DNA from 3 places in the Arthrobacter sp. CAN_A6 genome. Region 3 is predicted to be linked to each of the others. Evidence: riboswitches for the same ligand, from Rfam matches in the RefSeq annotation. Region 3 holds a riboswitch; each other region holds the start of a gene.

Region 1 (12,683 bases), on a different contig from region 3:
GGTCTCGTTCACGGGACCCCGCTCCGAGTTCGAGGCCGTCAACGTCGAAGGCACGCGGAATCTGCTCGAGGCGGCCCGCCGGGCAGGCGTGCGCGACGTCGTCTACGTGTCCTCGCCGTCGGTCGCCCATACTGGGCAACCGATCGTCGGCCTGGGAGCGACGACGGCCAAGCCTGCCACAGCGCGCGGTGAGTATGCCCGGTCGAAGGCGCTTGCGGAGCTGCTTGCGCTCGGAATGTCCGCTCCGGAGTTTCGGGTCGCAGCGGTGCGTCCGCACATCGTGTGGGGTCCCGGTGATACCCAGCTCGTGGAGCGGGTCATCGCTCGCGCCCGGGCGGGGCGCCTGCCGACCGTTGCCGGCGGTACTGCGCTGATCGACACCACGTATGTGGACAACGCGGCGTCGGCAATCGTCGCATGCCTCCGAAGGATCGACTCCATGCAGGGCCGCGCGGTGGTGGTCACCAACGGTGAGCCGCGTCCCGTCGGTGAGCTGATCGCCGGAATGTGCCGAGCCGGAGGCGTGGAACCACCTCGATGGAATGTCCCCGGCGCGCTCGCTCGGACCTCCGGTTCCGTCGTCGAACGGGTGTGGACCGCTGCAGGGGCAACCGACGAACCTCCCATGACCCGGTTCCTCGCCGAGCAACTGTCCACCGCCCACTGGTTCGACCAACGCGAGACCCGGGCACTGCTCGATTGGCGGCCTGCGGTCTCCATCGACCAGGGCCTGCGGAAGCTCGAGGAGTTCTACCGGCGCTGAGCGCAGCCGGTTGCAGAAGCCCTCACGGGCAGCATATTAAACGATAAGGACCAGCAGACGAATCTGCCGGTCCTTATCAATGTCCCACTGGGAGAGCCGAAGCCCGAGAGGTAATGCTAGCTCACGCGGATGTAGACGCCACCGGAGCCGAGCTCGGCCGGTGCTACAACGGTCTGGTTGCCGTTGAATCCACCGTGGACGGCCTGACCGCCCCCGATGTAGACGGCGATGTGAGGTACTCCCGCGCCACCGTTGGTGTAGTAGATGAGGTCACCCGGTACTGCTGCGGCAGCACTCACCTGGGTTCCAAGGCTGAGGTAGCCAGCTGGCCAGTCGTGGAAGTTGATCCCGGCGGCCTTGAGCGAGTTGGTAACAAGCATCGTGCAGTCCTGGTAGACGCCGAGCTGAGCCTTTGCTGCTGCAGCGATGGTGGCTGCTTTCGAGCTCGCAGGTGCCGTCGAAGCTGCGCCGATCGGGGTGATACCGCCCGACTGGAGCGAGACGCCGGTGTTCGCAGCGGCGAAGTTCATGGCAGGAGCCGCGGCGGGAGCGGCTACGGCGGCGGGAGCAGTGAATGCTGCGGCCTGTGCCTGGGGTGCTGCAGCAACTGCTGCGCCGCCCGAGAGGGCGATGCTCTGGCCCGGGTAGATGACCGACGAGCCGTTGAGGCCGTTGGCCGCGAAGACTGCGCTGAGGCTGACACCGTGAGCCGAAGCAATGCTTCCGAGGGTGTCACCCGACTGGACGGTGTAGGAGCCTGCTGCTGCAGCCTGGGCTGCTGGGGCAACTGCGCTAGCCGAAGCGGGAAGCGCTGCGCCGAGCAGGATGCCCGAAGCTGCGACTACTACAGCTGCGGGGCGACCTGCTGCTGATACCGCACGCGTTGCGGATTTGAAGTGGTTGGTGCGCTCGGGGGTTGCCCTGTGGCGCGCGACATGACGATTCTTGGACATGGATGTGCCTCTCCCAATGCCTACGAAGTTAGCTGTCGGGTTCGGGTGGGACACCCGGACACAAGTCTCGGAACGCATCCCATGTGGATGTGTTCCGTCTGCGTCTTTACCCCTAGGGCTTTCCAGAGAAAGCCCGCTATCGGTTCCCCCGCCCCTGTCGGATGTGTACGAACGGTTCCTTCGGTCACCGACAGGGTTAGGCAGTCTGACCAAGGGCACCAGTCCCTCTGGACCGGCGCGCTCTAAAGATTACCCAATGAACACGGTATTGTCACATTTGGATCACAGCAGTGTTTGAGGGCTTGCGGAAACCCGCAGGATGCCCGCGGATTACCTCAAGTTCGGCGCAACTTGTGCCACAGATTCACCCGTCAGTTCACGCGCGGGGGCGCGGTTTCGGCTGGCAACGGGGGCAGCTGAAAGAAGAACGGTTCATGAAGGTGTCCCGCCTGATCAGTGACTTCCTACCTGTGAGCGCACACCGCCGGCAGGGCCGACCCGTCCGCCCATAGGCCTCGAGGGAGCGTTCGAAATACCCGGAAGCTCCGTTGACGTTGACGTAGAGGGAGTCGAAGCTGGTGCCTCCGGCGTCGAGCGCGCGGGTCATGACGTCCCGGCAGGCGTTCACGAGCCGGAGGGCCTCGGATCTGCGGAGCGTGTCGGTGGCGCGCGCATAGTGCAGCTTCGCCGCCCACAGGGCTTCGTCGGCGTAGATGTTGCCGATCCCGGAGATCAGCCCCTGGTCGAGCAGTGCTCTCTTGATTCCCGACCGGCGGACGCGGACGCGCGCGAAGAAGTTCTCGAAGGAGAAGGCAGGGTCCAGAGGATCCCGGGCGATATGGGCAGCTTCCCGGGGGATCAGGGGAAGTCCGCTGCTCCCTCGTCCACCGGCTTTGCCGTCGGCGGTGGGCTGCAGGGACGTGACGAACATCCCGCCGAAGATGCGCTGGTCGATGAAGCGCAATTCGCCCGGCAGGCTTTTGCCGTCGTCGTCCGTGGCGGTGCACAGACTGAGCCGTACCTTGAGATGTTTTTCGTCAGGCGCGCCGGGGTCCTCGATGAGCAGCTGGCCGCTCATGCCGAGGTGCGCCATGAGTGCCACCGGTGATCCGCCGTTCACCGGCTCGGCGTCCGGCGAGGGTTCGCCCAGGGGCATCCAGAGGAATTTCCCGCGGCGGACCACATCGGTGACCCGGTAGCCGGCGAGGTTGCTCCGGAAATCCTCCGGCCCCAGCGCGTGGCGCCTCAGTGACCGAGGGTCGAGAACCTCGACGTCGTCGATTCTCCGCCCCGTCACCCAGCGGGCGAGGCCGCGCCGGACCACCTCGACTTCGGGCAGCTCAGGCAAACCGGCCTACTTGCTGTCGGCGAGGCTCGTGGATCCGAGGAGCATGGTGAGGGACGCCTCCGCCGCAGCCTGTTCGGCTTCCTTCTTCGAGTTGCCGGTCCCCGCACCGTAGGGCGTGCCGCCGATCACCAGCAGCGCCTCGAAGGAACGCGCGTGATCGGGCCCGGTGCCTGTCACCCGGTAGTCGATGACGCCGAGCCGTCTCGCGGCCGCGAGTTCCTGGATCCGTGTCTTCCAGTCGGTGCCTTCGCCGAGCACGTCCGAGTCCTGCAGCAGTGGCGCGATGAGCCTCATCACCATGGCCCGTGCAGTCTCGATGCCGTGGCTGAGGTACGCCGCACCGATCACCGCTTCCATGGTGTCCGCGAGTATGGATGGCTTGTCGCGCCCGTTCGTCAGTTTTTCGCCCTGGCCGAGCAGGATGTACCGGCCGAGGTCCAGGCTGCGCGCCACACCCGCGAGGGCGCGCGTACTGACGACGGCGGACCGCCGCTTGGCGAGGTCGCCCTCGGACAGGTCCGGGTTCTCCCGGTACAGGGCGTCCGTCACGGCCAGGCCGAGCACCGAGTCCCCCAGGAACTCGAGCCGCTCATTCGTGGGAATGCCGCCCTTCTCATACGCATAGGAGCGATGGGTCAGGGCAAGACGAAGCGTCCCGGCATCGATGTCGACGCCGAGACGCTGGGTCAGTTCTGTTGTATCAGCCACGTTCACTTACGCTTCCGCATAAGGCGCGATCAGCAGCCAGGGCCGAAGGGCCTTCCGCCGCCGCGATCCGTTATTAGACGTCGGCTACCTTGCGGCCCTTGTACTCAAGGAACAGCGGGGTACCGGCGGAGTCAGAAACGACCTTGGCCTGGTGGGAAAGGCTGTAGGTTACGCGGCCGTTCTCCACGGTCTTCACCAGTTTGGGGGCGGTTGCCTTCCACTGGGACCTGCGTGCACGTGTATTCGCGCGGGACATTTTCCGCTTTGGAACAGCCACGACTAACTCTCTTCTCTCTCGTCCGACTCTTTACGTGATGCCGCATCATTCTCAGCGGCAGTGCCGGCCAGCCCCGAAAGGGCGGACCAGCGAGGATCCAAAATCTCGTGATGGTGATCGGGATTGTCATTCAGCTGCACACCGCATTCGGCACACAGACCCTGGCAGTCCTCCCGGCACACCGGCTGGAACGGCAGCGACGTAACCACTGCGTCCCTCAGCACCGGCTCCAGGTTGATCGCGTCATTCTCGACCCGGTGCTGTTCCTCTTCCTCTTCCGCCGACAGCGACTCTGAGTCGCTGTAGTAGAAGAGCTCCTGGATGTCCACATCGCTGTCAAAGCGGAGGGGCTCCAGGCACCGGCCGCACTCGCCGGTAACTTCGACGTCTGCGGTTCCCGACACCAGGATTCCCTCGTGGACTGCTTCAAGGCGTAGGTTCAGGTCCATTGCGGAACCTTCCTGCACACCGATCAGCGCCACTGAGAAATCCTTCGGCGCGGGAACATGTTCTTCGATTGTCCGCATACTGCCCGGGCTGCGCCCGAGCTCTCTGACACTGAATGTCAAAGGCGAACTGAGATCGCTTTTAATGGTGACTCCTGTAGAACATATGACCGACGTATCATCTTAGCCTGAGTTGTCGGCCCAGCCCAAAACGCACGGATGGTGCCGCAGTTCCCAGCCTGCGTGGAAGGTCCCCGCGTAGGCTCGGCCGTGTGACACGTCCAGACCCGCCGAGCGCCAGGAGCGGTCGACCCAGGCGCTTCGTCCGGCCAGCACTGGGACTCCTCCTGATCCTCACCACGCTCTGGTTCGTCGCCGCCTACTTCCTTTTCTACAACCCGTCCGTGCAGCAGCCGGAACGCGCTGATGCCGTCGTGGTCCTCGGCGGCGCGTCGGCCGAACGGCTACCCGAAGGGAAACGGCTCGTGGAGGAGGGCTACGCTCCGCTGCTCGTTCTCTCGTCGACCGGGCTTCCCGGCAATAGCGACGCCGATCAGCTGTGCGGACTCCCAGCACCCTCTCGAATCTGCTTCAGCCCTGAACCCCTGACGACGCGCGGCGAGGCCAGGTCGGTCGCTCGGCTCGCCCAGGACTACGGCTGGGAAAAAGTCCTCGTCGTCACGTCCCGCTACCATGCAGTGCGATCGCTCACCAATCTTCAACAGTGCTCGGACGCGGCTTTTCTTATGGTGCCGACCGCGCCGGACCTGGGTCCCGTGGAATGGTTCTTCCGGTTCGTCGAGGAATCCGTGGGTCTCGCGGCGGCCCAGCTGCGGCCTGCCTGTGCCTCCCCGATCTGAACGTGGCCAGTACGGAGTGCACTCAGGCGCCGCCGTCGTCTGCTGTCAGCCGCCTCGACACCGCTTCTGGAACGAACTGCCCGATATCCCCACCGAGGGACTGCACTTCCTTCAAAAGGGTGGAGGACAAGTGCAGGTAATTGCTCTCGCCCGGGATGAAGACGGTCTCGACTCCGGTCAGCTGCCGGTTCATGATGGCCATCGGCAGCTCGTACTCGAAGTCGCGGCCGGTTCGGAGTCCCTTGACCACCACCCCGGCACCCTGCTCCCTGCAGAATTCGGCGAGGAGCCCGCTGCCCATCGGGACCACCGAGACGTTCGGCCGGGAGGTGAAGGTTTCGCGCGCGATGGACAGGCGCTCGTCGAGGGCGAACCGGTACTTCTTCGAATAGTTCGTCGAAACCGCCACCACCACCTCATCGAAGAGGCCGGCCGCCCGGGTGATCACCTCCACGTGGCCGTTGTGCAGGGGGTCGAAGGATCCGGGGCAGACGGCGCGGCGCATCCTCCTAACCTACCCACCTCGCAGGACTGTCCTCCACCCCGATGCGCCGATTGCAGTAATACTTTAAGGCATGACCTTTCTCCCGCGAACCGCCGGCACCTCCCGTTCCGCAGTCCCGGAACCGTGGGAACGCACCGCCCGCGGCGCCAACCTGCTCGCCGAGGGAGGCGACCTGGGGGTCACCATCTTCGAGGAGATCACCGGGCTGGCACTGCAGCACGGCGCCATCAACCTCGGGCAGGGCTTCCCTGACGAGGACGGCCCCGTGGAGATCCTCGACGCCGCCCGGGCTGCGATCAGCAACGGCGAGAACCAGTACGCGCCCGGCAAGGGACAGCCGGTGCTCCGGACGGCGATTGCCCGGCACCAGGAGAGGTTCTACGGCCTCACCCCCGATGCCGAGACCGACATCATCGTCAGCACCGGTGCCACTGAGGCCATCGCCTCGGCGATTCTCGCCTTCGCCGGGCCGGGCGACGAAGTGCTCACCTTCGAGCCTTTCTACGATTCCTACGGAGCGGTGATCGGCCTGTCAGGGGCCACGCACACCACGGCCCCGCTGGTCGCTCCGGACTGGCAGCCGGACCTCGCGGCCCTCGAGAACTCGTTCAGCGAGCGCACGCGGGTGGTAGTCCTCAACAACCCGCACAACCCCCTGGGCATTGTGTTCAGCCGGGAAGCGCTCGAGAAGGTGGTGGAGCTAGCCACCCGGTACGACGCCGTGATCGTCACCGACGAGGTCTACGAACACCTCACCTTCGGGGTTCCCCATCTTCCCATTGCCACTCTTCCCGGCGCACTGGAGCGGACGCTGACCATTTCGTCAGCGGGCAAGACCTTCTCCCTCACCGGCTGGAAGATCGGCTGGCTCAGCGGCCCTGCTGACCTCGTGGCCCGCGTGCGCACGGTGAAATCCTTCCTCACCTACAGTTCGGGCTCCCCTTTCCAGGGAGCCGTCGCCCTGGGCCTCGGGCTTCCCGATGAATTCTTCACCTCCGTCGCGGAGACGCTCCGCCGCAAACGGGACCTGCTGTCGGAGGGCCTGCTGAGCGCGGGCCTCACCGTCAACCAGCCGCAGGGCGGCTACTTCGTCACGGCCGACACCTCGGCCATCGGTATCACCGACGCCGTTGCCTTCGCCCGGCGGCTCCCGGAGCTGGCGGGCGTGGCTGCCATCCCGGTGCCGGTGTTCTGCCACCCCGACGGCGCGGTACGGACTCGCTCCCTGCTGCGGTTCGCTTTCTGCAAGAGGTTCGACGTCCTGGAGGAGGCGGCCTCCCGCCTTTCCGCCCTGCAGGGGAAGCTGTGAGCCCTGCCTCCGTACCCACCCGGTGGCTTGCGGCTGCCGGGACCGTGGCCGAGATCGACGAGGACGCCTTCATTGAAGGCGCGCTGATCCTCAGCATCGGAGGCGCACAGCAGTCCCACGTGAACCTGCGCGCTCCGGACCAGGTGTTCTACGAGTATCTTCGCCGGATCGCCAACGTACTGGACCTCCTGCGCCCACCGGGCGAACCCCTGAAGGTGCTCCATCTCGGCGCCGGCGCCCTGACACTGGTCCGTTACGTCGAGGCAACCCGTCCCGGCTCCGAACAGGCCGCAGCGGAATCCGAACGCGAACTCCTCGACTTCGTCCTCCAGTACATGCCGCTGACCCCTGGAACCCGGTGCGAACTCATTCTCGACGACGCCCGTGCGGCAGCCGGCACCATGGCCCCGGGGAGCTTCGACGCCGTCGTGCTGGACATCTTCGCCGGCGCCGATGCCCCGGGCCACCTGGCCAATTCGGCCTTCTACGGCGAACTGCTGAGGACGGTCGGTCCGGACGGCGTGGTGCTGGTCAATGTGGGGGACGACCCTCCCCTGGCTTTCGCGCGGCAGCAGAGCAGCGAGCTCTCGAGCGTTGCGGCCGACGGCGCCGCGCTCGCGGACCGCGAAATGTTCTCGGGAAGTCACCCAGGGAACATCGTCCTCGCCGCGACGAACAGGGAATGGCCCGCCGAGTGGACGGACCGGCTCCTCGCCGCGGGTCCGCACCCCGCCGCGGTGCTGACCGGCGCGGACCTGAGAATCTTCCAGGCCGGCGCCTGAGGGATGGAGGCCGGAATGGTGGCAGGAACCACTTCTAAATGGTTTGATTGGACAAGCGGCCATCGCCGCTGCCATCGGGATCCTGGTGCCTGCACGAGCGGGTGAAGCGGTTCCGGTGACGGGTCGAAGTAGAGGGGTTACCTATGAATAGATCGAGCTGCCTGACGCCGGATGAAGAGTTTCCGGAAGACCTCACCGTCCTTGACAGCACTGAAGTGGAAGTTCTCAACAGCAAGGTCCACCGCGAACTGGACGTCGAATACGTCGAGTACGGGCTCCCCGATCCTGAAACGGAGGCGCGTCTGGCCGAACTGACGGAAGAACTCGACCGCCGGGATGACGAAACAGCCGGAGCTCAGGCTCCGGTCCTGATCGCGGACAACCGGGCAGCAAGCCTCTAAGCGGGAAAAGCCCTCTGCGGGGACGGGCAGGACATCAGGGTCAAGGAGCGGCTCCGATGTCAGCCTCAGAACGAATTCCGAAAGAAACGCAGCAAAATCATCAGCCCATCGGGCAATCCGATCCGCGGCACACCGCGAATAACCAGCGGTCACTCCCGAGGATCATCTCCTGGCAGTAACCTGATAGGGATCCACTCACCGGGTCCGGCATCCATCAGCCAGCCTCAGGAGGTTCCGTGTCCACTCCGGGACTTCCCCATTTTCTCCGCAGCACCACCGTGTCGTCGATCATCCTGTGTCTGGGGATCGGGTCTCACGTCCTTGCCGGGGGCACCCTTCCCGCACTGCCGATCCTGCTGCTGATGGGCGCACTGCTCCTCCTCCCGGTTGCCGCGCTCACCACTCGACGCCGCCCCATCGCCTCGCTTGCCGCCCTGATGGGAGGAGGACAGCTCGCCCTCCATGAAGGGTTGAGCGCATTCTCCTCCGCCGCAGTCTGCTCCAGCGGACCCGTGCACACGGGCCACTACGGAGCAGCACCCATCAGCTGCCAGACGTCGGCGGCCGCTCCGATCCATGCCGACGAGCCCACCGTGCTGCTGATGCTCCTTGCCCACCTCCTCGCCACCGCAGTGCTGGTCCTGATGCTGGCCCGCGGCGAAGCGGCACTGGGGCTGTTGTGCGCCTGGCTCCGGCCGCTGTCGCAGCGCCTGGCTCCCGCCGTCGTCGTTCCCGTTCCGCGCATCAGCACGGTGTCACGATCCGTGTTCATCCCCCTCCCCCGGCACTATGCGGCTGTACCCGCGCTCCGTGGGCCGCCGCAGCGTTCCTTTCCGCGCGCACTGCCGATCTGAGGACACCGGTCCGAGGGTGGGGTGTGCAGCGGGCATCTCCTGCACCCACCCATCATTTCGCGCGCTCAGCCTCCTGGAGCTGAGCCGCACCCGGAAAGGCAATCCCATGAATTCGAACACCCCAGCCCGCCGCGCCCTCTCGACCTGCGCGGTCGGCATCACCACCGTCGGCCTGCTGGCCCTCGGCGTCGGCGCGGCCTCGGCACACGTGTCGGTGGCTCCGGCCTCCACCACCGAGGACAGCTACTCGCAGCTCACCTTCAGCGTCCCCAACGAGTCGGAGACGGCAGGCACCAACAAGCTCGAGGTCCAGCTTCCGACCGAGACGCCGTTCACGTCGGTGCGCGTCAAGCCGGTCGAGGGATGGACCGCCGAGGTGGTGTCGGGTGACCTGCCCGAGCCCGTCACCACGCCCGACGGCGCCACCGTCACCGTCGCGCCGCTGTCGGTGGTGTGGACCGCCGAAGAGGGAGCCGAGATCTCGCAGCAGGAGTACCAGACGTTCGCCATCTCCGTGGGGCGCCTGCCCGAGTCGGGCACCGTCGTCACCCTTCCGGCAGTGCAGTCCTACACGGACGGCTCCGTCCGCGCGTGGGATGAGCCGACGGTGGAGGGTGGGGAGGAACCGGAGAGCCCCGCCCCGGCCTTCACCACGACGACGGCGGCAGAGGGAGAAAGCGACCACGGGGGCACTGCGGCGGCACCCGCCGCAGCGGACGGCACCGAGGAGGAAGCATCCGACGGGGAAAGCGCCGAAGCCGTCAGCTCCGAACCGGCACCATCCACCGTGTCGGGCGGATCGAACGCCGCAGGCTGGGCCGGCCTGGCGGCCGGACTCCTCGGATTTGCCGCGGGCGTCACTGCGCTCGTCCGGACCCGTCGGGCGTAGCGGACCCGCCGGGTCCGGCGGGTCCGTCGTCGGGGCCGAAACGCCGAGCGCATTCCTGCGTTCGGCCGGCCGGTGGTCAGTGGGCTGAGGGCTCCGCGAACCACAGCCGCGTCTCGCCGTACTTCTTGTCACCGAACCGCTCCAGCCCCTCGGGCCAGTGCGGTTCGGCGGACCGCGACGAGCGCTCCAGAACGACGACGGCGCCCGGTGCAAGGCGCGGGACGAGGGCCGCGAGGATCTCGATCAGCGGCGTCTCTTCGAAGTCGTAGGGCGGATCAAGGAAGACGAGGTCCCATTTCAGGTCGTCCGCCGCACGGGTGAGGTAGGTCTCCACCTTGGCACGGTGCACCCGTGCGGCGGTCCACCCGAGAACCTTGTTGACCACGTCGGCGTTTTTCTGGACCACCCCGGCGGCTTTGTCCGCCGACTCAACGAGGTCCACGGTGGCCGCTCCCCGGCTGGCGCTTTCGATGCCGAGCGAGCCGGAGCCGGCGAAGAGGTCGAGAACGTGCGCACCGTGCACCACGTTGTAGGCGTCGAGCCTCGAGAACAACGCTTCCTTGACGCGGTCGGTGGTGGGTCGAGTTCCTGATCCCGGAACGCTCGTCAGGGTCGTGCCGCCGGCAGCCCCGGCAATGATGCGCGTCATCCTCCCACTGTATCGGGGAGGAACCTGCCGGATCGCGGAGGAGTCAGCCGCGTTCCAGGAAGGCTTCCTTCTCGGGATTGAGGTACAGCTCGATGGCGTTGACCAACCCGGGGTACCCGACCAGTTCCGGGTCTCCCGCCACGATCTCCTGTGCGTCGCTGCGCGCCTTCTCGATGATCTTGCCGTGCTGGGTGATCCTCAGGAAGCGCAGCGCCGACCGGCCGCCGGACTGCGACGCGCCGAGGATGTTGCCCTCGCGGCGCAGCTCGAGGTCCTTCTGCGAGAGCTCGAAGCCGTCGGTGGTGGAAGCGACGGCGGCCAGCCGTTCCCTGCTCGGGTGGTCGGCCTCGAGGCTGGTGACGAGCAGGCAGGTGCCGGCATGACCGCCGCGGCCCACCCTCCCGCGCAACTGGTGCAGCTGCGAGATGCCGAAGCGGTCGGCGTCCATGATGACCATCAGGGTGGCGTTCGGGACGTCCACGCCCACCTCGATCACCGTGGTGGCAACGAGGAGCTGGAGGTCGCCGTCGTTGAAGCGGCCCATGACCGATGCCTTCTCCGCCGGGTCCATGCGCCCGTGCAGCATCCCGGCCGTCACGGACTCGAGCTGCGGAACCTCAGCAAGGGAACCGTAGAGCTCGACGACGCTCGTCAGTTCCTGCTTCGACGGCGCCGCCTGGACGTCCGGCGAGTACAGCTCCAGCGCCGAACCGTCCTCGCCTCCGGTCCCCGCTTCGTCGCCGATCTTCGGACACACCACGTACACCTGCCGGCCGGTGTCGATCTCCTCCCGGGCCCGCGACCACACGCGCTGGATCCAGGCGGGATGCTCGGCCAGCCCCACTTCGTGCGTGCTGATGGGGGACCTGCCGGCGGGGAGTTCCGTCAGGGTCGAGATTTCGAGGTCCCCGAACACCGTCATGGCAACGGTCCGGGGAATCGGTGTCGCGGTCATGACCAGCACGTGCGGTGAGGCGGCGGCTTTCGAGCGGAGCAGGTCGCGCTGCTCGACGCCGAAGCGGTGCTGCTCGTCCACCACGATCAGGCCGAGGTCGAAGAACCGGACGTTCTCGGACAGCAGCGCGTGGGTGCCGATGACGATGCCGGCGTCGCCCGAGGCAGCCTCCAGCAACGCCTTCTTGCGCTGGGCGGTGTTCATGGATCCGGTGAGGAGCACCACCCGTGTGCCGTCGAGCGCGCCTCCCAGCATCCCGCCCTCAGCGAGGGGGCCGAGGGTGCGGGTGAGCGACTGGTGGTGCTGCAGAGCCAGCACCTCCGTGGGTGCGAGCAGGGCCGCCTGTCCCCCGGCGTCGATCACCTGCAGCATGGCGCGCAGTGCCACCAAGGTTTTGCCGGAACCAACTTCGCCCTGCAGCAACCGGTTCATGGGATGGTCCCCGGCCAGGTCCGCGGCCAGGACGTCGCCGACCTCCCGCTGTCCGTTCGTCAGGGTGAAGGGTAGCCGGGCGTCGAACTGGTCCAGCAGGCCGCCGTGGTGCGGTGGACGCGCCGTCGCTTCCTCGCGCGCGGTCAGTGCCCGACGGCGGGCGAGCGCGGCTTGAAGCACGAAGGCTTCCTGGTAGCGGAACCGGTGCTGCGCGCGGTAGGCGTCCTCCACGACGGCGGGGCGGTGCACGAGTTCGTAGGCCTGGGCGAGACTCATCAGCTTGTCCCGGCGGGCGACGGCCTCGGGCACCGGGTCGATCAGGTGTGCGGGGTCGAGGGTGTCGAGGATGATGCCCACGGCCATGGCTATCCGCTCGCTGCTGACCTTGTCCACCGCCGGGTACACGGGGATCGGCTTGTTCACGTAGTCGGGGTTGTCATCGTCGTCGTCGAGGAGCACATACTTCGGATTGGTGAGCGTGAGCTTCCCCCGGTACATGGTGACCTTGCCGGAGAACATGGCGCGCACTCCGGGCAGGAGCTCCCGCTCCGC
Region 2 (12,683 bases), on a different contig from region 3:
GTTCCTAGGTCTTTACTGGATTTTTACCCGTGGATTCGACCGCGGCAGCGATGCCGAGCAGCACAGCCGAGCCCAGGGTGGTGCCGAAAGCGACCAGCACGGCTCCCACCACCCACAGGCCAGTTACATCCGTGGCAGCGGCCGTGCTGATCCACGCGAGGGTGAAGGAAGCCGGAAGTACCAGTAGGGCGACGACGAAACGCAGGAGGCGGTAGGCAAGCCCTACCACCACGATGCCACACAAAAACGCTCCAACTCCCTGCCATGTTGCGTACGGGCCAGCCATTCTGCCAGCGGCTGCGTCGTACTGGTACTCGGTATCCCACGCGAACCAGCCGAACCAGAGCCCCGCGGACAGGAGTGCGATCACGATGACGGCTGCCCATTGCTGTGCGGGCGATCGATGGCGGGTCCGAGTCAGGTGCATGCCTCACTGTAGGACCAAGCGGCGCGCTCGTTAGGGCCCACACAAGTCATCCGTGGTCGGGACAGGACAGCGCACCCGTGATGGTCCCGGAATGGGCGCCCTTGGGCTTGATCCAGTGTCCGGAGATTTGGATGCAGCGGCGATATGGGGTCGTAACGCTGTGGGCTGCCGACGTCCATGCGCCGGGGGTGCTGGGGCTGCGTGTGCTGTTCCTTCGTGTGCTGGTGTGACCCAGGTCGCTCATCGCTTTCGGGGTCGTGGTTGGATGGAATATGGGGAACGTGAGGAGGATGACAGTGGGGGCCGTCGTCGTGGTGTCCGCAGTACTGGCCTTGACATCGTGTACTGGCGGAGAGATGGAGCGGGAAGAGCCCTCGCCGGTGGTGAGCGGGCCGACGAGCGCAGCCGCTGAGATCGGCGAGCGTTTGGGTAACCGATTGGTGTCTTTGACTGACCTCCAGGGAAGGCCTCTGTATGTTGTGCCGGGAGGCGAAACCCAAAACTACCTGGACGCTTTAGGGAGGCCACCGTTGTTCGAACGAACGTACACGCCCGAAGAGTGTGCCCCCGATACTGCTTTCAGTCCCCCGCCAGCAGGACTTGAGGGAGTGTTTGGACGAAGCCACATCAGCGACGACCAGTCCGGGCTGAGGGTGTGGATCTACTCGGCACCGAATGAGGCAGAACTCGTCGAGTACTTCGTTGGTTCGGACCCCGGCGCGCCCGTACAGTGCACGGACGTCCGCATTATGACCAATGGGGTCACTCAGGCTTTTTCCTACACCCGTATCGATACACCGCCTGTCGCACTCCACTCCCGGAGCATCCAGTACAGCGTGACCCAGGATGATTCCACTACTCATCATGTGGCTGTGACCGCAGTCAACGGCACCGTCGCGGCCAGGGTCACGCTCTCCACTACCGATCTAGCAGACCAGGCAATGACCGACGCCGTCTTCAACCTCGCCCGACTAGCAACCAGCTGACTACGACCACTGCCACGGCCGATGCGCCGACCGCCTCGAAAAGCGTCAGCCAAGACCCGCCCGATGACGGCCAGGAGCGCAACTGGGACCGTTCGAAGACGGTCCTACTTCTTGTCCGGATCGGCCAGGACACCCAGCAGGTATGTTCCCTGGGCGATGCACATCGTGGCAACCACAGCCAGCCCTGTTGCCTGAAGCCACTCAAGGCCACCGGGCGGACCGGCGAACAACGTCAAGCGAAGAACGAGGAGCAATGAAAAAGCGGCGACGCTCATTGATCCCCACGCCCGCCACCGCGACCCAGGAGAACTACTCGATCCGACCGCTTCGAGCCGGGCGAGTTCATCGTCGTACGGGAATCTCTTGTTCAGCACGAAAGTAACCAGACAGCAGACTGCCAGCCCGGCGAAGGTCAGGGAGATCCCGGTCAGGAGCCAAGGCCCCGCAAAGGTCTGCGATAGAAAATCCAGGACTACCCAGCTTTCCGAATGACGGCTCCTGCGCCATGCACACATCCTAGCCCCCACAGTGACCCAGGACCTGAAGCCACTGACGGTCAAGCGAGGTCAATGGCACGTGACATGTGCGTATCCCTTGAGGCGATCTTGTGAAGACACCTTCGTCTCGTTGGGGCCTCCTACCTGCACGCCCGACGAAGATTCTCCTTCGTGTGGCTCTTCAGTAGTAGATCCGCCTCTTGCCCGCGGTTATTTTTTATTCAGCGAGGTGGCTTTGCAGGTCGGACGCGGGCATCGGCCTGTTGAGGAGGAAGCCCTGAACGGCATCGCAGCCGAGTTCGCGCAGTTGGGCGAGTTGAGCGGGGGTTTCGACTCCTTCCGCGATGACGTGGAGTCCCATTCCGTGGGCCATGGCCACAATGGCTTTGATGATGATGTCTTTCGGCCCGGCGTCGGTGAGTTCGTCGATGAAGGATTTGTCGATCTTCAGCGTGGTGAAGGGCAGGTCGCGCAACCGACCAAGGGAAGAGTGTCCAGTGCCGAAGTCATCGACCGCCAGTTCTACCCCCAGGGCGCGCAGTTCCCGCAGTTGGATCGCGATGGCGGCGTCGGGGGCAGCGAGTATGCCCTCGGTGACTTCCAGGGTCAGGCGGTTGGCGGGCAGTCCTGCTTGGTCAAGGGCGTGCCTGACGATGTCGATGAATCCGGGTGCGGCGAGTTGTCGGATGGACACGTTGACGGTGACGGCGAGAACGCCCGATGGGGTGGGCATGTGGGCGATCTGGCGGCATGCCTGGGTGAGTACCCAGGCACCGATGGGAACGATCAGCCCAGTCTGTTCGGCAATAGGGATGAATTCGGTTGGAGAAAGAGTGCCGAGGGTAGGGTGTTGCCAGCGCAGGAGTGCCTCGACCGCAAGAGTCCGGCCGGTAGCCAGGTCGCAGATGGGCTGGTACTCCAGAGTGAACTGGTCGGTTTCCAGTGCGGCATGCAGGTCCGCCTCCAGTTGCACCCGAGCTGTGAGCGTTGTGGTGCATTTCGGGTTGAAATGCCCGCCATTGAGCTTTGCCGGCTGTTTTGGCCGCATACATGGCCAGGTCGGCGTTGCGGAGCAAATCCTCGGCCTCGCCGAGCGGGAACCTGCCGGTTTCGGCAAGCCCGATGCTCGCGCGAGGAATGATGCGCTGCCCGCCGATATCTATCGGGTCTGCCAGGGTGCCGATAATCCGCTGAGCCAGCCCTTCACCGTGATCGGGCGAGACCTGTTCTGCGAGGACCGCGAACTCGTCCCCGCCGAGCCGGGCCACGGTGTCACCTGCTCGAACAATGCCCTTGAGCCGCGCAGCGATCTCGCAGAGTAACTGGTCTCCGGCGCTGTGACCGAGGGTGTCGTTGACATATTTGAAGTCATCAATATCGATCATCAACAGGATGATGGTGGTGCCGGTCCGCTCGGCTTTGGTGAGTGCGAGCCCGAGCCGGTCCATCAGCAACGCGCGGTTCGCGATTCCGGTCAGCGGGTCGTGAAAGGCCCGGTGCTCCATCTCCGATGCCTGCCGGGCCAGGGCATCCTTGGTTTCGCGCAACCGCCGATCGGCGGTCTTGGCAGCGGTGATGTCGCGTCCAACGTACGCCAGCCGCAGCACCGTCCCGGCCTCATCCCGCACCGGCGAAACTGTCAACGACATCTCCACCGTCACCCCATCGGCCCGGAGCCGGACGGTCTCCAGCTGTTCGATCTGCCGCCCTGCGGATACCTCGGCCAGGATGTACTCGAATTCGGCCGATAGGTCTGTCGGCACCAACCGGACGAAAGACCGACCGATCATGTCACCCGCCGCGTAACCATAAATCCGCTCCGCGCCGGGATTCCACGTCCGCACCGTACCATCGAGTTCGGTGCTGAAAATTGCGTCGGATGAAGCCGTAACGATGGCCGCGAGCTGCGCAGATAACTCGGCTGCGGCGGCTCGTTCACTGACATCGCGCAAGAACGCGTACAACGACACGCCGTCGGGATCGTCCTGTGCCCAGATGGTCAGGTCGATGGGGAATTCGCGGCCCAGTCGGTGCCGCGCAGTGACCTGTACCGGCCGGCCGACCAGCCGGGCCTGACCCGTGGCCACGAACCGGCGCAGCCCCACCTCATGTGCTGCACGGTCCTGTTCACGCATGATCAGCTCGCTGACCGTGCGGCCGATGGCCTCGTCCTTGGTGTAGCCGAACAGTTCCTCCGCCGCACGATTCCAATCGGTCACCACCCCGAAAGCATCCATGCCCACGAAACCGTCAGCGGCCGTATCGATCAACCGCTGCGCGCGGCGGTCAGCCTCCAGCAACTTCACTTCCGGACCTTCGGACATCTCTGATTCTCTCGACTCGGACTACGCTGGCCCCCCAGTGACTAGGCGCCTCGACAGCCGCCGTATCGAGCCGGATCTAGGCACCAGCCACGCAGGAGTCTATCGGTCGCTGAACTTTCATCTTCCATGTACGCCCCAGCAGTAGCAGGCAGCTCCTGATAAAGCTGGTGTCGAGCAGGTCATGCGCCAGACGATGATCACGTTGCCTGGACTCGATAGGCCTTCACCGCTTCTCCGCAGGTGATATCCGGTTCCTGGGCTCTGAGCTTTTTCTACGGGCTGTAGATGGAGGTCTACGATGGGGCCTGTGCGGTTCCGGCTCCAGCGGTTCTCTTCTTCCCGAACGGGAGGTTGCCTGCGTTCACCCTTGTTGGGCGCTACTGGCCGGAACGCCACCTATGAAGGAGCCCGATCTTGCTCTCTGATACATCCCGCCCAGTCATCCAGGCCACGCTGCCCGTCGTGGGTGAGAACATCAAGGAAATCGCCCAGCGCTTCTACGCCCACATGTTCGCTGAACGACCCGAACTGATGGACGGCCTCTTCAACCGGGGGAACCAGGCCGATGGGCGTCAGCAGCAGGCCCTGGCCGGTTCCGTGGCGGCCTTCGCCGGATACCTGATCAACAAACCCGACGAGATGCCTGATCACCTACTGGCCCGCATCTCCCACAAACACGTGTCGCTGGGATTACGCCCGGACCAATACCAGATCGTCCATGACCACCTGATGTGGGCGATCGTCGACGTCCTCGGAGATGCCGTCACGGAAGACGTCGCTGTGGCCTGGGATGAGGTCTACTGGCTGATGGCCAACGTCCTGATCAACCAGGAACGAGCAATGTACGGAGCGCTCAACCTTTCCCCTGACACCATCTGGCGGACCTGGCGCGTCGTCGAGAAAATCCAGGAAACCGACGACGTCGTCACGTTCGTGGTTGAACGCACCGATGAACGCGACGTCAAACCATCCCTACCCGGGCAGTACGTCACCCTGAAGGTGCTCATGCCCGACGGTGTGCACCAGCCGCGCCAGTACAGCCTGACCCGCGCCGACGACGGTCACCACCGCCAGTTCTCGGTCAAACGCGTCCATGGCCTGCCCACCCCCGATGGGGAGGTGTCCAATCTGCTTCACTCGAGCGTGAACGTCGGCGACGAGGTAGTCCTCTCCGTGCCCTCCGGTGACGTCGTCGTGGCGTACACAGACCGGCCGATGGTCTTCGCCAGTGCTGGTATCGGCATCACTCCCATGGCCGGCATGCTTTCCCACCTCGTGCAGTCCGGCTCGCAGCGCAAGGTGATGCTGCTTCATGCCGATAACTCTGCCGACACCTTCGCACTGCGCGGGCAGGTCCAATCCGACCTGGCGAAGCTCCCCGATGCGTCCATGATCACCTGGTTCGTGGAACCCTCGAAGCCGACTCTGGTAGCAGAGGATGAGTTGGTGGGCTTCATGGACGTCAGTACCGTTGATCTTCCGGCCGGCGCGGAATACTACCTGTGCGGCCCCCTGGTCTTCATGCAGGCCGTCCGCAGCGCCCTCATCGCCCGCGGCATACCAGCCAAAGACATCCAGTATGAAGTGTTCGGCCCCGACCTATGGCTCGCCGACTTCCAATAGCTGGACCAACGCAACCAAAAAATCCGTGACCAACCCAGCACGCCGAAGGAACACCGGTCGACGTGGCGGCACCTGAAGGGTCGGAGTTCGGTTGCGCCTGGATGAGGGCAACTTCACCAGTTGATCAGGTTCACCGGTTTATGCAGGGCCTGCGGCAACCTTAACCCACCTCGCGCGTGCGGGGGACACCACGCCAACCCCTGTAGCCGGCTGATGCTTCCGTGACCATAATGTGACAATCGGAGTTAGCGCGGGTTAGCGTTGAAGTTGTGCCGCAGCCCGAGATCAGGGGCGGCATCCTTGGATGGATTGCCTAGCTCTGCCACTATCGCAAGGTCCGTTTGCAACGTACATCTGGCAGGGGCGGGGGAACCATCATCGGGTCCCCTCACAGGGCCCTAGGGGTTAAGCCGCACGTCATTCAGATCAAAAAGATTATTTGGATGACTTCCGGCCGGGTGACTCCCATCCGCATCCGACAGCTCACCCCGCAGGCATTGGGAGAGGTAAGCAACACATGTCCGAAATTTTCCATGCAGCGCGCCACCGCACCACCCCAGCTTTCGCCACCAGGCTGAAATCCGTATCGAAAGCCGTTACTTCCCACGCCGGGGCAGTGGGCCGTCCCGCTGCTGCCCTCGCGGCAGCCTCTGCGCTGATGCTCGGGGTCGGCGCTTCCGCCCAAGCATCTGCCATTGCCGAACCAGCCGCGGCTGCGGCTGCCAGCACTCCCGTGCCGACCCCTGCGGCCAGCGCGGCACCCGAAGCGGTTGCCGGCGCCACGAACCACACGGTCCAGCCCGGTGACACGCTCAATGCGATCGCCAACCAGTATGGAGTGGGCCTGCAGACCGTGTTCTCGCAAAACGGACTGGGCGCCGGCTCGATCATCTACCCGGGAGACAGCATCATCGTCGCGGGGTCCGGCAATGCTCTAGCCCCGGCGGCGTTGACGGCCCCCGCTCCTGTAGCCCCGGCGGCGTTGACGGCCCCGGCCGCGCCGACTGCTGCCGCGTCCACCATGACGCTGGCCAGCTCGGGAGTGACCGAGATCCCGGCGACGTCCACCAACTCAGCCATCCTGGCCTCCGCGCAATCCCAGTTGGGAGCAGGCCAGGACTGCACCATTCTGGGTGAGCAGGCACTGAAGGCCGCCGGTATCGGCGGAGTCGGGGATGAGTCCCCGGCCGGGTTGATGGAATTTGCGACCCCGGTCTCGAATCCTCAGCCGGGTGACTTCATCTACTACCAGGACGGAGGCGCCGGTGTTCCTCACAACGCCGTCTACATCGGAGACGGCAAGGCGATCCACAGCGGATTCAATGGCGGTCAGACCGTCGTGAACAGCGCCGACATCGGTTCAGGGCCTTCCTACTACCGTGTCAATGCCTAAAGCCCGACTCCACAACTGAAAAGCACGATCCCAAAAGTGTCCGGCCGGATAACCTCGGCCGGGCACTTTTTCGTGGAATTGGTTGGGAAGACCGATAAAATGCTTCACCCCTACGTGGACGGCTTGAGCTGTATTCTAGGGACTCCGCCCGTCCACAGGTGGATGAACCATCGCGAATGGTAGCTCTGCGGGCTTTGTTTATGCCACCGCAAATGACTCTGCACATGCACCGCGCTGCGGAATATCGAACGGTCAGTAGGGGTAGTCTCCGAGGGCCGGGGCGTTGACCTTGTCAGTGACAGCCAGAAGGCGAGCCCCACGAAGACCTTACTGGGGGCGAGCGAGCCGGAGAGCAGCACTCAAGGGTGATGTGCCCTCTGCTGATTCCGCGGTCTCAGCGGTCTCCGCGGCGTCGCGGTGATCAAGTTCCTCGGTCACTTCCTCGTCGCGGAATTCCGTTTCCGGATTAGCCTGACCATCGTGCCCGTACTCATGAGATAACTCGCGCTGAATCTTGCTGTTGAGGACCTCCACCTCGGGAAGGTCGAGCGACGTGAGATCCTCGGGAAACGATTCCGACGGTGTGAGTCTGGTGATCATGGGGACGCCTATCGACGGGAAGAGAACATGGTGGAGCCGGGCTCTTTCGGGAACCACGGCCGACCATACCAGCAGGACGGCATCCTGCTCACATCTACCCGGACCCATGTGGAGCCTGAGGCCCTACGAGTCCGGTGGGAGATCACGCACGTTGTTCATAATGTTCACGGTGCTCGATGGTGGTGTGGCGGAAGGGACGGAATTATCACTTCTAAGGGGACGTTAACCAAAGGAGGAAAGAAGGCTCAAGTGAATACAGCACACTGGACAACAAGTCGTCTGCTCAGTACCGCCGCTCGATTGAACGATCATCACCAAAACCTGCGCCTGACGGACTTGGGAATTACCCATGCAGGTGCGATCACGTTGAGAGCCCTGTCATATAGTGGCCCGATCAGCCAAGGGCGTCTCGCCCTCCTAGTCCATGTTCAGGCTCAGACTATGGGAAAGGTCCTTGAGAAGCTCGAACTCAAAGGGCTGGTGCTCAGGGCCCGAGACACGTGGGACGGGCGTGCGGTACGCACCCGCATCACCTCTCAGGGAAACACCATTTTACGGCGCATGGATCAAATAACTGAAGCCCCGACGGGCTCCGTCGGGCCTTCCGACCGCGAGCTACGGGACGCACTGATCACCATCATCACTACCCTCAAAGCCACCTCAGCCTGAACAGGCACCACGACGGCTGCCGTGCTGGCCGTATCGTGCCCTTGACCGGCGGACGCAACAGCCGCCGCCCGTCTGCATTGCCTGCATTGTTTTCTCAGCTATCAGTGTGAGACTCGGTTTATGTCACTCCACCACCGGTACAGTCAGGAACCCGCCCTGCGGCGGGACGAGCTGCATCAATTGGAAGAAGTCAGGGAATCCCTTGCAGCGGATGTCATCAAAATCCTCTCTGCCGTGACGAGAACAACAAGCGACGTCCCGGACACTCGCTCCGGGGGGCACCTCGGCTCCGGTCCAAGCGACAAGCAAACCCTCCTATATGCGGCGATCGTCGACCTTGAGACGCTGGATAAACGCCTCCATCATGCGCGGTATAAAGCCTTGGTCGGCGCCAGTGCCGCCGCCTAGCGCCTCCAAGGGAGTCCACTCCAACCTCTACACCGCGATCGTGCTCTGGCCCGTTGCGGAAGTTAACGTCATCAAGTCAATGGTGTATCAGAGGTTGCGCAGCGCGATCGGGCTGAGTGTGGCATCGAAGTTGATTTCGTGGTCTCGTACAGTCTATCGAGGCATACATGGGTGTCTCCATGCCTGGGGGCCGCCCATTCGACAAGCCGCGCAATAGCTCGAGCGTTGTAGCCGATGTGCGCGGCGACGTGGCGGCGGGTTCAGCCCGGCAGCAGGGAGTCACCGTCGAGTTCCGCGTTGCTGAGCTCGTTGAGCTTCCGGGGCGAAAAACGCCGTGCCGCGCCGCGCGTCCAGGAGGGCCTGAAGGACTTCCGGATCGGTCGTCTGGTCGTGGCGGGTGACCATCAGGCTTCCTTGACCACGCGGTTCTTCAGCTGGCCTAGGCCTTCGATACTGGTCACCAGGAGCTCGCCTTCCTGCAGGTACCGCTTCGGTTCCTGAGCGTGGCCCACGCCTCCCGGGGTTCCGGTGGCGATGACGTCGCCGGGGTTCAGCGTGATGATGGTAGAGATGTACGAAACCAGGAACTCTGGGGTGAAGACTACGTCGCCGGTGGGGGTCTGCTGCTGAATTTCACCGTCGATCTCAGAGGTCATGAGCGGGCCTGCGCTGAATTCATCCTTCGTTACGAGGGCTGGCCCGAACGGGGTGCTGTTTTCCCAAGTCTTTCCCTGGAGCCACTGAAGGGTGCGGAACTGGTAGTCTCGCATGCTGACATCGTTGAGCACCGCGTAACCGGCAATGTGGTCGGAGGCGTCAGCTTCGCTGATGCGACGGCCTTTTCTGCCGATGACCACTGCCAGTTCAGCTTCCCAGTCCACCTTGTGGGACTCCTGGGGAAGGGTCAAATCATCGTTGGGGCCGATCAAGGACTCCGCGTATTTCGCGAAGAGGGTGGGATGCTCGGGGAACTCACGCCCCATTTCCTCGATGTGGTTGCGGTAGTTATGGCCCACGCAGATGATTTTTCCCGGGGAAGGGACGACGGCGGCGAGGTCAGCACCATCGAAGGCATGCGTTGCTCCGTTGGCTGCTTTGGCGGTGGTTTCCCAGTCCGCTGCGCGGAGCAGCTCTCCGACATCGGCGAAACCGTCAATCTCGGTCAGGGTGCCGCCGTCCAGGCGGACCGCCTTGGTGACGGAATTGTCGCCGGAGCCGAGGCGGAGGGTCAAAAGTTTCATTTGGTGCGTCCTTCGACGTAGGTGCGGTCAAACTTCAACCGTTCGAGAATGGGGGCATCGCTGAAGCGGAAGAGGTCGAACTCAGTGTCGGCGTGCAGGGATCAGGCAGCCCAGGATGGCACGACGAACAGGTCGCCTTTTTCCAGTGTTGTGGTCTCGCCGTTGAGGATGGCAGTGCCGCGGTCTTCGAAGACCTGCCACACGCTCGAGCCGACTTCATGGAGGCTTTCGGTGAAGGCGCCTGCACTGAGCCGGTGGGATTCGGCGCGGATGGTGGGCCTGACGTCCACGTCTGTGGTGGGCTGTACCAGACGGCCGCGTGGTCCTGGCTGACGGCGGTGGCGGGGTGGCTCTCGTCTTTGAGCAGGAGCTGCTCCCAGAGCGCCACGTCGGTGTGTTCTCACCGCTAGGCGGAAATGGGGGAGTTGGTGGCGTCATTAAGCATAGAGAGCGGGCGCAGTCCCGGGTCCGCCCAGAGCCGCTCGGATCGGGAGATATTCGGGGTCGCCTCATCAAGGACGCGTTCGGTACCGAATTCGAGGAAGCCGACATTCTCACAGTGCACAAGCCTGGTGGCAACAGCATCCACAGAGGCAACAGGGCCTCTGTGGATGCTTATCACGTTGCCCAACACGTCCTCGGAGGGACCAAAACCGTGGTTCCGAAAGCCAAAGACGAATCCGTCGGGTGGCTGTCCTGCGGAGTGTTCCCTCGTGGCCCAATTAGACGGGTGCCAATCCGACCGTTTTGCCGCCGCAGATGTAGAGTGTTTGGCCGGTGACGAAACCTGCGCGTTTGTCCAGAAAATAGGAGGCGGCCAGTGCGATGTCGTCCGGTTCCCCCATCCTCTTGACGGGGATCGACTCGATGATGGCCTTGGTCTGCGGGGCCCCTGGCGGGTTGGCCTGCTCGAACATGGCAGTGCGGATTGGTCCGGGTGCCAAGGCGTTCGCTGTGATGCCGTCAGCGGCGAGTTCCAACGCCAATGTGCGGGTCAATCCGATGAGTCCTGCTTTGGCTGACCCGTAGGCCGATCTCCCTTCCTTGCCGAGGGCGGCGCGAGACGCAATATTGACGATTCTCCCAAATCGCTCTTCCTGCATTCCTGGAAGTAGGCGCTGGATGCACTGTACGGCGCTGCGCAAGTTGATTTGGTGGGTTTTTTCCCAGTCTTCGAGTTTCAGATCCGCCAGGCGGGAGGGTCGAATGTATCCGACGTTATTGACCAAGCGCGTAATGGGACCCCTGCGGAGCACTTGCTCCAAAGCGGAGTTCGTCTCGTCAAGGGAGGACAGGTCGGCGTGGACTGCATCGGATCCTATGAGGTCGATGATTTCGACCTCATAGCCGTCGGCTAAGCTTTGGCGGGCAATGGCAGCTCCGATGCCGGATGATCCACCTGTGATTAGAATGCGTTGTTTCATTTGGTTACTCCGCAACTGCGTGGGCGGCAGGTAGGTGGTCCACGAATTTTGCCTTCACTTGATGTCCATGATCGACAACGTATTCTTCCGGCCGAAAAGAGCCGTTTTCTCGGCGGAATTCGGTCATGAAGTCTGGCCATATCGTGGTCAGGCGGTTGTTGCTGTCCACGTACCAGGATTTGCAGCCGCCTGACATCCAGACCGTGCCTTCGCTCCTATCGGCGATCGATTGAACATAACGTTCTTCTGCCGCCTTCGGAACGTCCAGAGCTCGGATATTGTTGGCAGAGACGTACTTAACGGCTTCCAGGATGTACTGGGCCTGAGTTTCGACCATGTAGATGATGGAACCTGCACCGAGTCCGGTGTTTGGTCCGAGCATGACGAAGAGATTGGGAAATCCCGATACCGTCGTGCAGGCATAGGCCTGTTCACCGTTCTTCCAGTGATCTCTCAGCGACTCACCATCGCGTCCAAAAATGCGGTAGGCGATCGGAAGGTCACCGGCTCTGAATCCGGTGCTGAGAACGAGAATATCCAAGGGAACCTCCCGGCCATCGCTGAGGACTAGACCGTCTGCTGTCACCTCCTGAATAGCGTTCGTTTCCAGTACAACATTGTGTCGTTGGAGCGCGGGGTAGTAATCGTTTGAGATGAGAATTCTCTTGCACCCGATTTCATAGTCGGGTGTGACCTTGGCCATGATTCCCGGGTCGGTGACCTGTTTTTCGCGGTGGCGATCCGCCATCGATCGGATCTGCGCTAGGAAATCAGGGACGAGGCGTCGCTGGGGAAAGCGGGATTCGTTCCACCAAAAAAGCTCATCCCGAAGTTCCTGGGCCTTACTAGGTATTTTCTGGAACATTTGCTTTTCCACCGCCGAGTATTCTCGGTCGAGGCGGGGGATGATGTAAGGGGCGGATCGTTGAAAAACTGTCAACGCGGTCACTTCTGGGGCGATCGCCGGAACGATCTGTATTGCTGAGGCTCCCGTGCCCAGGACACCCACGCGTTTGCCTTCCATGCTCACCGAATGGTCCCAGCGTGCCGAGTGGAAGATTTTTCCCCGGAACTGGTCCAGGCCAGGCAAG
Region 3 (5,979 bases):
AGCAACACCAACGCATAATCGAAAAACAGCACCACAGATCGACGGACTGATCGAACCTGATTGATTCAACGATCAGCTCGACTAAGACGGCAGCCGCAGAAGCCCCCAGCTTCTGCGGCGGCCGTTTTTCAATGCTGGCCGACTGCGGTCGCTTCTTAACGGCTTGCCACGAGCAACGCACCGTTTTTCAGGCGCCCTCACGACGGGAATCGGCCCAGCTCTCGGCAGCGGCCAGGTAGCGCCGTGCAGCAGTAACTACCGCGTCAGGGTGAGGATTGATCCACGACCGTTCAAGCTCGGAGAGTGCCTGGTCTGCACGACGACGCGATAAAGCCATCGCCACCGAGTCGACGCCACTGGCCTCGCTACCGCGTATCAGGCTCATGCATTTCATTCGTAGTCGGAGGATTCAGGGATCGCTTTGACCGCCAGCCACGGTGCGTGCGAACATCACTGATTGGTTCATTACGCAGCGTCGCGGCGATGATGCCGCCCAGCAGGCTTGCTGGCCCGTCGGTTCCCGAGGAACCCATCCGGAAGGACGGCTGTTTCGAAGAATAATCAAGCACGTTGGTTGGGGCCAGCAGCAGCAACGCCAAGGAACAATCCTCCAGGCCCCACGAACTGATTGGACAAGCCCACCATGCTTAGATCATCCAGCGGACGTCGCGGAGGGTACTTTGCCTCAGCAGCAGTTGCCGCCCTCATCCTCACAGGCTGCGCAACAGAAGCCCCGCCCCAAAGCCAGGAAACGGCGTCACCGCCGACGGTTTCCTCCACGCCCGCGGTCCCAGCCCCTACGCAGACAACTGCGCCGCCCGCACCGAAAACTCCCGTCGCCGCAGCCCCCACCCCGACCCAATCCCCCGTCCTGCCCGAATCAGCCCCCGTTTCCTTCAGCATCCCCTCCATCGGCGCCGGATCAGAACTCCTCAGCCTCGGGCTGCGCGACAACGGCTCACTCGAGGTTCCCCCCGACGGCCCCGGCGCACCCGCGAGCTGGTACAACGACTCCCCCACCCCCGGGGAACGCGGACCAGCTGTCCTGCTCGGCCACGTCAACGCCACCGACGCAGGCCCAGGGGTTTTCGCGGACCTGCGCAGCCTCAAAGCCGGCGACACTATCAACGTCACCCGCAAAGACGGCACCACAGCAACCTTCATCTTCGACCACGGCGAGCAATACCCCAAAGACCAGTTTCCAACCCAAACGGTCTACGGCAACACCGAAGGATCAGAACTACGCCTAATCACCTGCGACGGCTACGACCCCGACACCGGCGAATTCGACGACAACTACGTCGTCTACGCAAAACTAGTCACCTAAAACTGCGAATCCAATAGACGCTGCCGCGGTCAGGGATTGCCTTGTGGAACGGCCAGGCGCACCGGTAGTGGCGGTAGTGGCTGGCTGTGGCTGACTGGTGGTGGTTGGCGCCGGATATGGGTGTGGCACCCACCCCGGGTCGGGTAGGTGCCATCGATTCTTCCGCAGGAGCACCTTCAGGACTTTCCTGCGAAGGTGATCCGGGAAGTCACAGGACAGGCGGGCTCCCATGGGGAGTCGATGCGGTCTGATGTGGCCGTCCGTGAGCTGGCACTGCATTGCCTGCACGCGGTGAAAGCGACGGCGTCCCTGCCCTCGACCGCGCTGCCCGGTCCCTGGTGGGCGTCATTGTGGACTGCCTGACATCGATGTCCACGGATTGGCACTAACAAATACTGCGTTCAGGGATTTTCTCCTGGTTTTGGGCAGAAAAAAGCGGCAGGCGCCCACCGTTCAGGACGCCTGCCGCTTACAGCTTACGGCGGGTTAGCCGTTGACGCGGTAGTAGGAAGGTCCTGATCCGATGTCAGCGCTGTTGATGACAGTCTGGTTGCCGTTGAAGCCGCTGTGGATTGCCTTGCCGTCTCCGATGTAAATGGCGTTGTGCGGAACACCGGCGCCGCCGTCGGCGTAGTAGATGAAGTCGCCTGGCTGGGGGTTCGAGACCGGGGTGGCGAATTCCATCAGACCGGCCGGGGATTCATCCCCGACTCCGCTGATACCGGCGGCCTTCAGCGCCTGCTCACCCAAAACAGTGCAGTCCTGAATGGCACCGAGCTGGGCGTAAGCCGAGGCGAGGATTGCCGCATTGACGCCGCTGGCAGCGGGGGCCGAGGTGGCTACGGGGGTGATGGTGCTGGAGGCGAAGGAAATCCCGGACTGTGCCGGTGCAGCTGCCGGGGCGGGAACGGTGAAGGACACCTGGGTTGCCGGTGCTGCTGCAGGGACCACTGCGGGGCTCACTGCTGCGGGGGCGGCGACGAAGGCGCTACCGGAGACTTTGATTTGCTGTCCCGGGTAGATCACGGATGCGTAGGACAGGTTGTTCTGCGCCAGGACCGTATTCAGTGCCACGCCATAACGAGCAGAGATAGCACCCAAGGTGTCGCCGGCGACGACGGTGTGGGTGCCCGCTGCTGCAGCGGGAGCTGCGGTGACGGGGGCCGGCGCCGGGGCTGCGGCCGTGGTGTCGATGTAAGTGCCGGCCTGGGCTGCTGCTCCTGAAGCGAGCACGAGACCGCCGGTGGCCGCGACGATCATGGCCGGCTTGCCGACGTTTACCGCGTTGGTCTTGGCCGTATAGGCCAGTCCCGCGAGGACGATGGAGTGGATGGGGGTGGCGCGGTGGCGCGCGGAAATGGACGTACGGAACATGTTTTTTGCCTCTCCCAATGCCTGCGGGGTGAGCTGTCGGATTCGGATGGGAGACACCCGGCCGGTTCGCACTCACAACGAGTGAGAACGAAACGACTTAACCCCAAGGACCACTAAGTGGTCCGGTGGAAACGTGGTTCCCCCGTTCCTGCCACCTGGAATGCAGACGGACCCCGGTCAGTGGCAGGACTCGGCATTCTGCCCGGGAGTGTTCCAGCTGGTGCTGAGAACATTCGACGAGAATACCCCTCCGCCGTATAAAATGTCACGTTCAAGTAACAGCACTCACACCAGCACCAGCACCACCACTGAGGGTGCTCGTAAAAACGTCTTAAATCGGGGACCGAAGAGTCATTGGTACCCGGCGTGATGCTCAGGAGGTGGGAATGAACGATGATGGAGAGGTGGGGGAAACCTCTTGCGATCCGTACCCCCGGGGGGTAAATATTTACTCTGTTGAAAGGGGACCACCATGACCACCGAAACAGAAGCCGCGGTTGAGCGGGGCTATACCGCCGACAAGGACGCCTACCTGCGTCGGCTCAAGCGCATCGAGGGTCAGGTGCGCGGTATTGCCCGCATGGTCGATGAGGACCAGTACTGCATCGACATCCTGACCCAGGTCGCCGCCATCAATAAGGCCTTGCACGCGGTGAGTATCGGCCTGCTGCAGGAACACATTCAGCACTGCGTCGTCGGCGCGGCGCACGAAGCCACAGCGACCGGTGATCCGACGGCTGTCGATGGAAAAGTCAAGGAAGCAACCGACGCCATCAGTCGCCTGCTGCGCTAACGCCCACCCGCCCGGCACCGGTACCCCTTCCCTCCCACCCACATCACGTCGAAGGAAATTGCTCATGCAAACCACCATCAAAATCTCCGGTATGACCTGTGGGCACTGCGTTTCCTCCGTTCTGGAGGAACTCTCGGAGGTTCCCGGCGTCGAGAAAGTCGATGTGCAGCTCAATGCCGGCGGGGTATCCACCGCCGACGTCACCGCTGAAACCGAACCCGATCCGGCAGAGCTCCGCAAGGCGGTCGAAACCGCCGGGTACACCGTCGTCGACGCCTAGCCCCAGGATGGCCGGTGCCCGGCCCAGAATCTGATGACTATTTTCTGGTCAATATTTGCTAAGGAGCTTTCCGTATGAGCACCGGCACGACCCTGGACAAGAGCGCCGGTCAGGTCATTGATCTCGACATCGAGGGCATGACCTGTGCGTCCTGTGTGGGACGGGTCGAGCGGAAGCTCGGAAAAATCGAGGGTGTCTAGGCTGCGGTGAACCTGCCCCTGAAATCGGCGAAAGTCACGATCCCGGCCGGGGTGAGCGTCGCACAGATCATTGACACGGTGAACGCCATCGGCTACAAAACAACCCTGAAAACCCCGGCACACCAAGGCTCCGCTCCGGGGAGCCCCACGGGTTCCTCACACCTCACCGGTCCGGATCCTGCGCTGGGCATGCCCGGCATCGGCAGTCCGTCGACGGGCGTGCCGGCTTCGTTAGGGGCAGATACTGTCGCCGAGCAGGAGGATGCAGCAAAAACCTCCGCTGCGGCAAGGAAAATTGCGGGCCTCAAACGCCGCCTGATCATCGCGGCCGGGTTCACGCTCCCGGTCACGATCATTTCGATGCTGCCGGCAGCACAGTTCCCGCACTGGGGATGGGTTGTCTTGGCCTTGTCCCTGCTTGTGGTGACCTGGGCTGCGTGGCCGTCCCACCGGGTCGCGGCGATCAACGCCCGCCACCTATCCTTCACCATGGATACCCTGATCTCGATCGGCGTCGCGGCAGCGCGTGATGTTTGCCGTTTGCACGTTCACCGGACTTGCCGCTGATCGTTCAGAACACGGGCGCTGATGAGCTGGGCCGCTACTAGCGAAGCTTCACGGTGGTTCGGTCGCGCGCCAGGTGCTCGGCCTGAACCAGCTCATGACGGGGCGCAGGCATGACTTGAACAGGGTGGCAACATTGCCTGACCTCGCCGGGACAGCCGATGCCGCAGTCCACGAGGTCTTCCTGCAGGTCGAGCCGCACGACCGCCACGGCATTGGGATCCTCCTTACGCAGGATTTCCAGCCCATTAGCCGGACCTCGGTTGAACCGAGCAGGGTAGAAGCCTGCTTCAGCTCACCTGTGATCGGGCTTCCACCGATATCACCGGCCGCTGCAAGGATAAGCTAAAAAATCTCTAGCTGTCGGACCAAGCTATGGCATGGCTGATGACGAATAAAAGCTGAGGCAATCCGGATACGCCGGCACGGTGTGCCGATGAGCCGGCTACCTCGTTTACACCGGATCCGTGACCCTGAGCACCTAGCGATCGTTATCACCGAACTTTCCCACATCAAAGAGACCTGCAATGCGCCTTTACGCAGCACATTCAATAACGCTAACTGTCCTGCTATCCACGGCCGGGCTGATCCTCGCCGGTCCGGCCCCGGCTTTCGCTGTGGACACTGCCCCCAGCAGTGGCAGTGCGGCGCAGACGATGATGCCAACGGAAGAGTCAATCATTCCCGGACCAGGGCCCTCCCCCACTGAGAACACCGATCCTTCAACACCGGCAACATTGGAGCCCTTTACTCCACCTGTCCTACCGCCGGGCGAGGAGCTGATCCCCGTGCTTCCGGTACCGCCCAACGAACCGGTACCCCTTGCACCCCCCACCGCGCCGCTTACCGAACCAACACCCTCTGCACTCCCGACCGAAACCGATGCTGAATCTAATGAATCTGCGGAACTGGCACCGCCCGACACTGAAGTGGCTGCGAAACCGACACCAGATGCTCAAAACACCGGCAACGCCGACCCCAACGCCACCAACAGGTTTGCTCCTGTTGAAGCCGCCCCAGCGCCCATCGTGAACCCCAAGCGCTCATCTCCACCACCGGCTCCCGCAAACGGAATGACGCCTCCCCTTGCACCACGTGGCACCCTCACCCCGAAACTCGGTACGCCAAACATAAGCCAGATACGTGAACTGGGCTCTGCCGGTAAAACCTCGTCCGCCATCACGCCGCAGCCATTTGCAGAGGGAACCGAAACACCGCCACCAATTTACGCCGCAACACAACCGGCAGACAGTGCCCTTTCCTTACGTCATGTCGTCATCGGCGTATTGAGCATCGTGGCGCTCATGCTTGCCGGCGCCATCGGTGTCGTTGCCCGCCCATACCGCGCGCACCACTAATTCCACTCAACTCACCTGGTAATTGTGAGGAAAACCCAAAACGCCGTCATGTCTGAGTATGTCGGTCAAGGTAGCAACACTGA

What was found. Region 3 has a riboswitch for cyclic di-AMP ahead of IWX75_RS17305 (LysM peptidoglycan-binding domain-containing protein). Riboswitches for the same ligand answer to the same signal wherever they lie in the genome.
Region 1: another riboswitch for cyclic di-AMP. It lies ahead of IWX75_RS09775 (LysM peptidoglycan-binding domain-containing protein); the one in region 3 lies ahead of IWX75_RS17305 (LysM peptidoglycan-binding domain-containing protein).
Region 2: another riboswitch for cyclic di-AMP. It lies ahead of IWX75_RS00220 (LysM peptidoglycan-binding domain-containing protein); the one in region 3 lies ahead of IWX75_RS17305 (LysM peptidoglycan-binding domain-containing protein).

Annotation. Positions count from the first base shown of each region.
Region 1 covers NZ_JADOUV010000005.1:6,031-18,713, reverse strand. The annotation lists gene IWX75_RS09780 (NAD-dependent epimerase/dehydratase family protein) at 1-763, shown strand, start outside; gene IWX75_RS09775 (LysM peptidoglycan-binding domain-containing protein) at 880-1,716, opposite strand; cyclic di-AMP (ydaO/yuaA leader) riboswitch at 1,720-1,929, opposite strand; gene mutM (bifunctional DNA-formamidopyrimidine glycosylase/DNA-(apurinic or apyrimidinic site) lyase) at 2,093-3,064, opposite strand; gene rnc (ribonuclease III) at 3,071-3,772, opposite strand; gene rpmF (50S ribosomal protein L32) at 3,846-4,049, opposite strand; gene IWX75_RS09755 (YceD family protein) at 4,052-4,576, opposite strand; gene IWX75_RS09750 (YdcF family protein) at 4,768-5,355, shown strand; gene coaD (pantetheine-phosphate adenylyltransferase) at 5,378-5,860, opposite strand; gene IWX75_RS09740 (aminotransferase class I/II-fold pyridoxal phosphate-dependent enzyme) at 5,931-7,169, shown strand; gene IWX75_RS09735 (spermidine synthase) at 7,166-7,951, shown strand; gene IWX75_RS09730 (hypothetical protein) at 8,095-8,352, shown strand; gene IWX75_RS09725 (hypothetical protein) at 8,589-9,206, shown strand; gene IWX75_RS09720 (YcnI family copper-binding membrane protein) at 9,313-10,095, shown strand; gene rsmD (16S rRNA (guanine(966)-N(2))-methyltransferase RsmD) at 10,172-10,744, opposite strand; gene IWX75_RS09710 (ATP-dependent DNA helicase RecG) at 10,788-12,683, opposite strand, start outside.
Region 2 covers NZ_JADOUV010000001.1:35,934-48,616, reverse strand. The annotation lists gene IWX75_RS00250 (hypothetical protein) at 5-427, opposite strand; gene IWX75_RS00245 (hypothetical protein) at 1,036-1,413, shown strand; gene IWX75_RS00240 (hypothetical protein) at 1,518-1,787, opposite strand; gene IWX75_RS17525 (putative bifunctional diguanylate cyclase/phosphodiesterase) at 2,128-2,958, opposite strand; partial or broken gene IWX75_RS00230 (diguanylate cyclase domain-containing protein) at 2,936-4,234, opposite strand; gene IWX75_RS00225 (globin domain-containing protein) at 4,649-5,857, shown strand; cyclic di-AMP (ydaO/yuaA leader) riboswitch at 6,190-6,368, shown strand; gene IWX75_RS00220 (LysM peptidoglycan-binding domain-containing protein) at 6,375-7,250, shown strand; gene IWX75_RS00215 (hypothetical protein) at 7,578-7,850, opposite strand; gene IWX75_RS00210 (MarR family winged helix-turn-helix transcriptional regulator) at 7,878-8,519, shown strand; gene IWX75_RS00205 (hypothetical protein) at 8,640-8,927, shown strand; partial or broken gene IWX75_RS17520 (maleylpyruvate isomerase N-terminal domain-containing protein) at 9,018-9,332, opposite strand; gene IWX75_RS00200 (fumarylacetoacetate hydrolase family protein) at 9,332-10,168, opposite strand; gene IWX75_RS17845 (hypothetical protein) at 10,270-10,458, opposite strand; gene IWX75_RS00190 (SDR family NAD(P)-dependent oxidoreductase) at 10,891-11,592, opposite strand; gene IWX75_RS00185 (flavin-containing monooxygenase) at 11,597-12,683, opposite strand, start outside.
Region 3 covers NZ_JADOUV010000032.1:508-6,486, reverse strand. The annotation lists gene IWX75_RS17315 (hypothetical protein) at 188-385, opposite strand; gene IWX75_RS17310 (class F sortase) at 644-1,327, shown strand; gene IWX75_RS17825 (hypothetical protein) at 1,568-1,690, shown strand; gene IWX75_RS17305 (LysM peptidoglycan-binding domain-containing protein) at 1,814-2,701, opposite strand; cyclic di-AMP (ydaO/yuaA leader) riboswitch at 2,706-2,905, opposite strand; gene IWX75_RS17300 (metal-sensitive transcriptional regulator) at 3,174-3,494, shown strand; gene IWX75_RS17295 (heavy-metal-associated domain-containing protein) at 3,559-3,774, shown strand; partial or broken gene IWX75_RS17285 (cation transporter) at 3,849-4,499, shown strand; gene IWX75_RS17280 (hypothetical protein) at 5,327-5,896, shown strand; gene IWX75_RS17275 (hypothetical protein) at 5,945-5,979, shown strand, end outside.